2 regions of the Mediterraneibacter sp. 210702-DFI.5.30 genome follow, and region 2 is predicted to be linked to the other one. Evidence: predicted binding sites of a transcription regulator. Region 2 holds the regulator's gene; the other holds the start of a gene.
The links. Region 2 encodes Rex, which represses fermentation and respiration genes when NADH is low (regulators of the CRP and FNR family bind a similar motif). Its sites were predicted from a motif close to ATTGTTAANTANTTAACAAT; they were not measured.

Region 1 (4,258 bases), on a different contig from region 2:
CCCATCTTACCTTGTAAAGGCTGGAGATATTATTGAAATCAAAGAGAACAAAAAAGGTTCACAGAGATACAAAGAGATTCTTGAAGCTACAGCTGGAAACATGGTACCAGAGTGGCTTGAGGCAGACGCTGAGAATCTTAGAGGTACAGTAAAAGAGCTTCCTAACAGAGAAGCAATCGATGTACCGGTTGACGAGATGCTTATCGTCGAGCTGTATTCTAAATAATAATTACGATTTGAAAGGATTGCGCAGGCATTTATGCAGGGCAATCCTAACTAATCTGAATAAGTTGATTAGATACAGTTTTGTACCCCCTCAACATATATTAAGCCCATAAGGAGGGTCTGTGTAGTGTTTGATTTTAATAAACCGAATATTGAAATTACAGATGTTTCAGATGACAAGAAATACGGAAGATTTGTCGTAGAACCGCTGGAGAGAGGATACGGAACTACGCTTGGTAACGCGCTGAGAAGAATTATGCTTTCTTCCCTGCCGGGAGCAGCAATCAGTTCTGTGAAAATCGACGGTGTACTGCACGAGTTCAGTTCCATCCCGGGTGTTAAAGAAGATGTGACAGAGATCATCATGAACTTGAAATCTCTGGCTATCAAGAACACATCTGAGTCTGATGAAGTGAAGACAGCTTATATCGAGTTCGAAGGAGAAGGCGTTGTAACAGGTGCTGATATCCAGTGTGACTCTGATATTGAGATTGTAAACCCGGAGCAGGTAATTGCTACATTAAGCGGTGGCAAAGACAGCAAGCTTTATATGGAACTTACAATCACAAAAGGAAGAGGATATGTAAGCTCAGATAAGAATAAGACAGAAGATATGCCAATCGGTGTTCTTCCGATCGATTCTATCTACACACCGATCGATCGTGTCAACCTGACAGTTCAGGATACACGTGTAGGTCAGGTTACAGATTATGACAAACTGACACTTGATGTCTGGACAAAAGGTACAATGGCTCCTGATGAGGCTGTTAGCCTTGCAGCAAAAGTGTTAAGTGAGCATCTGAAACTCTTCATCGACCTGTCAGAGGTAGCTCAGCAGGCAGAAGTTATGATTGAGAAAGAGGATGACGAGAAAGAAAAAGTTCTTGAGATGAGCATTGATGAACTTGAGCTTTCTGTTCGTTCTTACAATTGTCTGAAGAGAGCCGGAATCAACACAGTTGAAGAGCTCACAAACAAGACTCCGGAAGACATGATGAAGGTTCGTAACCTTGGTCGTAAGTCTCTCGAAGAAGTTCTTGCAAAACTGAAAGAACTCAATCTGGAACTGAACCACGGAGAAGAATAATATTCTATATCCGTACTATGATAAATTATCAGGACACTTATGTCCTGCACAGGCTGTGATTACAGTTTTGTGAATTGCAGCCCGCTGAAGATTGAATATCCTGGTGGTAAGCCCGAAGAGCACAGCAGGAGCATTTGATTAGTAAGCCCGAAGATGCATAACCAAATGTTAATTAATGGAGGAAATTTGAAATGGCAAAGTATAGAAAACTTGGCAGAACAGCAAGCCAGAGAAAAGCTTTACTTAGAAACCAGGTAACAGCACTTCTTAACAACGGAAAGATCGTTACAACAGAAGCTAAGGCAAAAGAGATCCGTAAGCAGGCAGAAAGCCTGATCGCTCTTGCTGTAAAAGAGAAAGATAACTTTGAAGAAGTTACAGTAATGGCTAAAGTAGCACGTAAAGATGCTGATGGCAAACGTGTGAAAGAAGTTGTTGACGGTAAGAAAGTTACTGTTTATGACGAAGTTGAGAAGACAATCAAAAAAGATAAGCCAAGCAGACTGCACGCTAGACGTCAGATGCTGAAAGTTCTCTTCCCTGTTAAAGAAGGCGAGAAGAGAAACATGAAAGATGTTGACATGGTTGCAAAACTCTTTGATGAGATCGCTCCAAAATATGCTGATCGTAACGGTGGTTACACAAGAATCGTAAAGATTGGTCAGCGTAAAGGTGACGCAGCTATGGAAGTTCTGATCGAGCTTGTTTAATTTGATAATATAGCTGATTTTTGACTCTCATATAGGACAGAAATGTCCTGTATGGGAGTTTTTTGCATATTAGTAAAGTGTTTTTCATAGTTAAAAATGTCAAGTGAAAATTTGCTTTTGTGAAAACTGCACAAATGATGTTAAAAAAATAACGTTAAAACTTTAACAACTGGTACATTGACAATTAATTAACGAACTAGTATACTAATACCTGTAATCGGGAAACATAAAAACAACCCGATCGGATAAAACTTGCAGGTTACGAAAACAGTGACTATAAAAATGATTTATTCAAGTACAGGAGGAATACTCAGATGGCAAAGAAAGAGGCGGCAAAAACTGTAGAGACAAAGACAGTAAACACCGGATTCATTGATAACGTTGAAGCTCTTGAAGCAAAAATGAAAGAGATGCGCGAGGCACAGAAAATCTTCGCTACATTTACACAGGAGCAGGTTGACAAAATCTTCTATGAAGCAGCTATGGCAGCAAACAAGCAGCGTATCCCGCTTGCAAGACTTGCAGTAGAAGAGACTCAGAGAGGTATTCTCGAGGATAAGGTTATCAAAAACCATTACGCAGCAGAGTATATTTACAACGCATACAAAGATACAAAGACATGTGGTGTTGTAGAAGAAGATAAGGCATTTGGAATCAAAAAGATCGCAGAGCCAATCGGACTTGTTGCAGCAGTTATCCCTACAACAAACCCGACATCAACAGCAATTTTCAAAACACTGATCTGCTTAAAGACAAGAAATGCAATCATCATCAGCCCACATCCGGCTGCTAAAGCATCTACAATCGCAGCAGCTAAAGTTGTTCTTGATGCAGCAGTGAAAGCAGGAGCTCCGGAAGGAATCATCGGTTGGATCGATGCTCCATCACTGGAACTTACAAACACAGTAATGAGAGATGCAGATATCATCCTTGCAACAGGTGGTCCTGGAATGGTTAAAGCAGCTTACTCTTCAGGAAAGCCGGCACTCGGAGTTGGAGCTGGTAACACACCGGTTATCATCGACGATACAGCAGATGTAAGAATGGCAGTTAACTCAATCATCCACTCTAAGACATTTGATAATGGTATGATCTGTGCGTCTGAGCAGTCTGTAACAGTACTTGAAAGCGTATATGAGGAAGTTAAGAAAGAATTCCAGTACAGAGGATGCTACTTCCTGAAACCAGGTGAGGAGCTTGACAAAGTTCGTAAGACAATCATCATCAACGGTGCACTGAACAGCAAGATCCCAGGAAAATCAGCTTATGAAATCGCTCAGATGGCAGGCGTTGATGTACCGAAGAATACAAAAATCCTGATCGGAGAAGTTGAATCTGTAGATATTTCAGAAGAATTTGCACATGAGAAATTATCACCGGTACTTGGTATGTACAAAGCTAAAACATTTGATGAGGCTCTTGAGAAAGCAGCTCAGCTTGTAGCAGACGGTGGATATGGACATACATCTTCACTCTACGTACATCCGGCAGAGACAGAGAAGATTGCAAAACATGCAGCAGCAATGAAGACTTGCCGTGTACTGATCAACACACCTTCTTCTCACGGTGGAATCGGAGACCTTTATAACTTCAAGATGGCTCCGTCCCTTACACTTGGATGTGGATCATGGGGTGGAAACTCTGTATCAGAGAACGTAGGAGTAAAACATCTGCTTAACATCAAGACAGTTGCAGAGAGGAGAGAAAATATGCTGTGGTTCAGAACACCTGAGAAAGTTTACTTCAAGAAAGGTTCTATGCCGGTTGCACTGGATGAGCTTGGAACAGTAATGCATAAGAAGAAAGCATTTATCGTAACAGACTCCTTCCTTTACAAGAACGGATATGTAAAACCGATCGAAGATAAATTAGATGAAATGGGAATCCAGCATACATGCTTCTTCGAAGTAGCACCAGACCCGACACTTCAGTGTGCACGCAAGGGTGTTGACCAGATGAGACAGTTCGAGCCAGATACAATCATCGCTCTTGGTGGTGGATCTGCAATGGACGCAGGTAAGATCATGTGGATCATGTATGAGCATCCGGAAGCAAACTTCGAAGATATGGCTATGGACTTCATGGACATCCGTAAGAGAGTATTTACATTCCCTAAGATGGGAGAGAAAGCTTACTTCATAGCTATCCCAACATCTTCAGGAACAGGTTCTGAGGTAACACCATTCGCAATCATCACAGACGCTGACACAGGTGTTAAATGGCCAATCGCTGACTA
Region 2 (4,258 bases):
TCGAATAAACTTCCTCTTTCGTCAGTTCCTCGTCAATCTCTGTGTTGCGATCTTCAAGTTTTGCAATTTCTTCCTCTGTTTTCTTCAACTCATTTTTCCGTTTACGTTCACGTGCCTGCTGTTCCTTCTGTTCCTGCCAGCTTAATTTTGAATCCGAAGCAGGAGTGGATGCAGCAGAATTGCCTGAATTGGATACATTTTCTGCATTTGTTTCATTTCCAGAAGCATAAGCAAGTGTCAGTGCTTCTTTTTTCTCCAGATAATAATCGTAGTTTCCGATGTAATTAACAAATGTCTGATTCACCAGTTCAAGGATCCGGGAGGCGGTCTGATTGATAAAATAACGGTCATGGGATACATAAAGTATCGTTCCGCTGTAGTTATTTAATGCTTCTTCCAGAATTTCTTTGGAAGTAATATCCAGATGGTTGGTTGGCTCATCAAGGATTAGAAAATTTGCTTCCGAAAGCATAAGTTTGGCAAGTGATACGCGGCCTTTTTCTCCACCGCTTAACGTATGAATTTCTTTGAACACTTCATCTCCGGTAAACTGGAATGCAGCGAGTGTATTTCTGATCTGTGTATTGGTAAGATCAGGATAGTCATCAGAAATCTCATCAAAAATGGTCTTATCATCATGAAGTACGTGATGTTCCTGGTCGTAATAACCAATCGTCACTTTGGATCCAAGTGTGAATTCGCCCTGATCCGCTGCGATAACCTGATTAATGATCTTTAAAAGTGTTGTCTTTCCGGTTCCGTTATCACCAATCACAGCGACATGTTCGCCACGTTTGATTTCAAAACTGATATCACTGAAGAGAACCTGACTGTCAAATTGCTTTGAGAGATGTTCCACTGTAAGAACATCATTTCCGCTGATCTGCGATGGTTCCAGCGTAAAATGCATTTCTTTCGTACTGTCAACCGGTTTGTCCAATGGCGTAATCCTGTCAAGCATTTTCTCACGACTCTCTGCACGTTTGATTGATTTTTCACGATTGAAAGACTTTAATTTATCAATAACAGCCTGCTGATGTTTGATCTCACGCTGCTGATTCATGTATTCTTTCAGCTGTGCATCTCGGATCTGCTGTTTTTTCATTGCATAATCTTTATAATTTCCAAGGTACATGCGAACCTGTGCATTGTCAATCTCAACAACTTTTGTGACAACACGATTCAGGAAATAACGGTCATGGGAGACGATAAATACCGCTCCGGAATAATTGATCAGATATGTTTCCAGCCAGGCAATGGAATTCAGATCCAGGTGGTTTGTCGGCTCATCAAGCAGGAGGATATCCGGACTTGTAAGCAGTAATTTTCCGAGAGAAACACGGGTCTTCTGACCTCCTGAAAGTGTATCTGTCTGTTTATTAAAATCGTCTTCCGTAAACCCAAGTCCCTTTAATACACCTGTAATCTCACTTTCACAGGCATAACCGTTTCTTGCATCAAATTCAGACTGTAGACGATTGTAGGTCTCCAGGCGGCTCTGCAATTCCTCACCCTCCAGATGCTTCAGTTCATGTTCAATGGAACGAATCTGAGCTTCCATTGCAAAAATATCCGCCTTTGCACTTTTTACTTCCTCATAAATGGTATTTCCGGATTTTAAATCCTGACGCTGCGCAAGATAACCGAGTGTCTTTCCTTTCGCGAGAATAACATCTCCACCATCAAGAGGTTCTTCTCCGATGATCATCTTAAGGATTGTTGATTTCCCGGCGCCGTTCACACCGACAAGAGCAGCTTTCTCACGATCTTCAATATGAAAGGAGCCGTCTCGTACAATTTCGCGTTCCCCAAACGCTTTTTCTATATTGTGACATGCGAGTATCATATATTTTCACCTCGTTTTTTGACTTCTAACATTATCATTATATAGAAAAATGTCGAAAATACAAGGAAAATATATGGATTTTAAAGGTTTTTGCAAAACAAAAGTTTGACAGAACTTTAACTCTTTTATATAATAAAGAGTAGTTTAAGAGTGGAGGGCTAAAAATTGGAACAAAGAAAGATATCACGCGCAGTCATTTCCAGACTTCCGAGGTACTACAGATATCTGGGAGATCTGCTGGAGGCTGGCGTAGAGAGAATTTCATCCAGTGACTTGAGTAAGAAGATGCATGTAACGGCTTCACAGATACGTCAGGATCTGAATAATTTCGGTGGATTCGGCCAGCAGGGGTACGGATACAATGTGAAATATCTTTATACAGAGATTGGAAAGATCTTAGGATTGGATAGATGTCATAATTTTATTATCATTGGTGCCGGTAATTTAGGACAGGCACTGGCAAACTATGCTTCCTTCGAAAGAAGCGGATTTATTCTGAAAAGTCTTTTCGATGTGAATCCTCGACTGGAAGGCGTAACGATCAGGGGGATTCCTGTGCGTATGGTTGATGAACTGGAAGATTTTCTTAAGAATAATGACATTGAAATTGCTGCACTGACACTTCCAAAATCAAAAGCAATTGAAGTGGCTGATATTCTGGTAGATAACGGTGTGAAGGGAATTTGGAATTTTGCACATACAGACCTTTCCCTTCCAAAGGATGTGGTCGTTGAGAACGTACATTTATCTGACACACTGATGAAGTTATCTTACAACCTTTGTCAGCAGGATAAAGAATAGAATCTAGCAAAGCTGCAAGGATGCTGTGGGACCAACTGACAAAAGGAGGTTTCGCAGCATCTGTTCATGTTAAAAGGAATTAATAATGTTAGAAAGGTCAGGCGATAAGCATGAGATATCTTCCAAATGGGAAGCAGATGAGTGAAGCTGATGCACACACAATTCATGAAATTGGGATTCCATCCCTTGTACTTATGGAACGTGCAGCACTTCAGATTGTCGAGACAATGCATAAGAAAAATATTTCCACAGAAAAAAGTCTGATTGTTTGTGGAAGCGGCAACAATGGTGGCGACGGATTTGCAGTAGCAAGGCTCTTAACCGAACAGGGAAAGCATGCAGATGTACTATTTGCAGGGAAAGAAGCTTCTTTAAGTGAAGAATGTCGATGTCAGAAACAGATTGTAGAAAATATGGGGATTTCTGTATTCACAGAATTCCCGGATGAAGAATATACTGTAATAATTGATGCTGTATTTGGTGTTGGACTCTGCCGTGAAATCACAGAACATTATAAAGATGTGATTGACTGGATGAATCTTCAGGATGCAGAAAAAGTTGCTGTTGATATTCCATCCGGAATCTGTGCTGCAACAGGAAAGATTCTTGGGACAGCATTTCGAGCCGACCTTACAGTATGTATGGCATGTGTAAAATTAGGCTGTGAGCTTTTCCCTGGCAAGTCGTATGCAGGAGAGAGCATTCCGGTTGCGATTGGAATTGATCCGAAATATTTTTCGAATCGCCTGGATGTTTGTTATACCTTTGACAAAAATGATCTTGAAAAACTTCTTCCTTCGAGAATGATGAATTCGCACAAGGGAAGTTATGGAAAAGTTCTTATGATCACCGGAAGTCCCGGGATGGCTGGTGCTGCATTTCTTTCTGCCTGTGCTGCCTATACAGTTGGTGCCGGTCTAGTACAGATTTATACAGCAAGTGAAAACCGTCTGGCACTGCAGGAACTTCTTCCGGAGGCAATCATATCCTGCTATGATTCTTATGATGACAGTCAACTGTCTCATCTTCTTGACTGGGCTGATGTGGTTTGTATTGGCTGTGGACTTGGAATGGGACAGATTTCCGAAAAGATATTGAAAAATGTATTGAAAAATGTATCTTGTCCATGTGTCATAGATGCCGATGGACTTAATTTACTGAGCAGGAATATAGAGTTATTAAATCAATGTTGTGCACCTGTGATTTTAACTCCACATATGAAAGAAATGTCAAGGCTGACCGGATGGAGTATTGATACGATCATGGAAGATCGCTTCCAGGCACTTGATCAGATCATAAAACAATCCGGACCGGATACAAAATCATCCATAATCTGTGTGTTAAAAGACAGTCGTACTGTTGTCGCACAGACAAATCGGCAGAGATTTGTAAATCTCGCTGGTAATAACTCTATGGCAAAAGGTGGTTCCGGAGACGTTCTCGCCGGAACGATTGCAGGACTTCTTGCACAGCATATGGCACCATTTGAAGCCACTACTGTGGGAGTTTTCCTACATGCCTGTGGTGGAGATGAAGCGAAAAAGAGCAAAGGAAGTTACAGCGTATTAGCCAGAGACCTAATTCAGGGCATGGCCGATGCAATGAAGAATG

Region 1: the regulator Rex is predicted to act here: its motif matches at 2,199-2,218, upstream of adhE (bifunctional acetaldehyde-CoA/alcohol dehydrogenase).

The regions. Positions count from the first base shown of each region.
Region 1 covers NZ_JAJCME010000002.1:192,990-197,247, reverse strand. The annotation lists gene rpsD (30S ribosomal protein S4) at 1-226, shown strand, start outside; gene LI126_RS02870 (DNA-directed RNA polymerase subunit alpha) at 353-1,312, shown strand; gene LI126_RS02865 (bL17 family ribosomal protein) at 1,504-2,022, shown strand; gene adhE (bifunctional acetaldehyde-CoA/alcohol dehydrogenase) at 2,337-4,258, shown strand, end outside.
Region 2 covers NZ_JAJCME010000006.1:192,612-196,869, reverse strand. The annotation lists gene abc-f (ribosomal protection-like ABC-F family protein) at 1-1,846, opposite strand, end outside; gene LI126_RS08620 (redox-sensing transcriptional repressor Rex) at 2,012-2,647, shown strand; gene LI126_RS08615 (NAD(P)H-hydrate dehydratase) at 2,758-4,258, shown strand, end outside.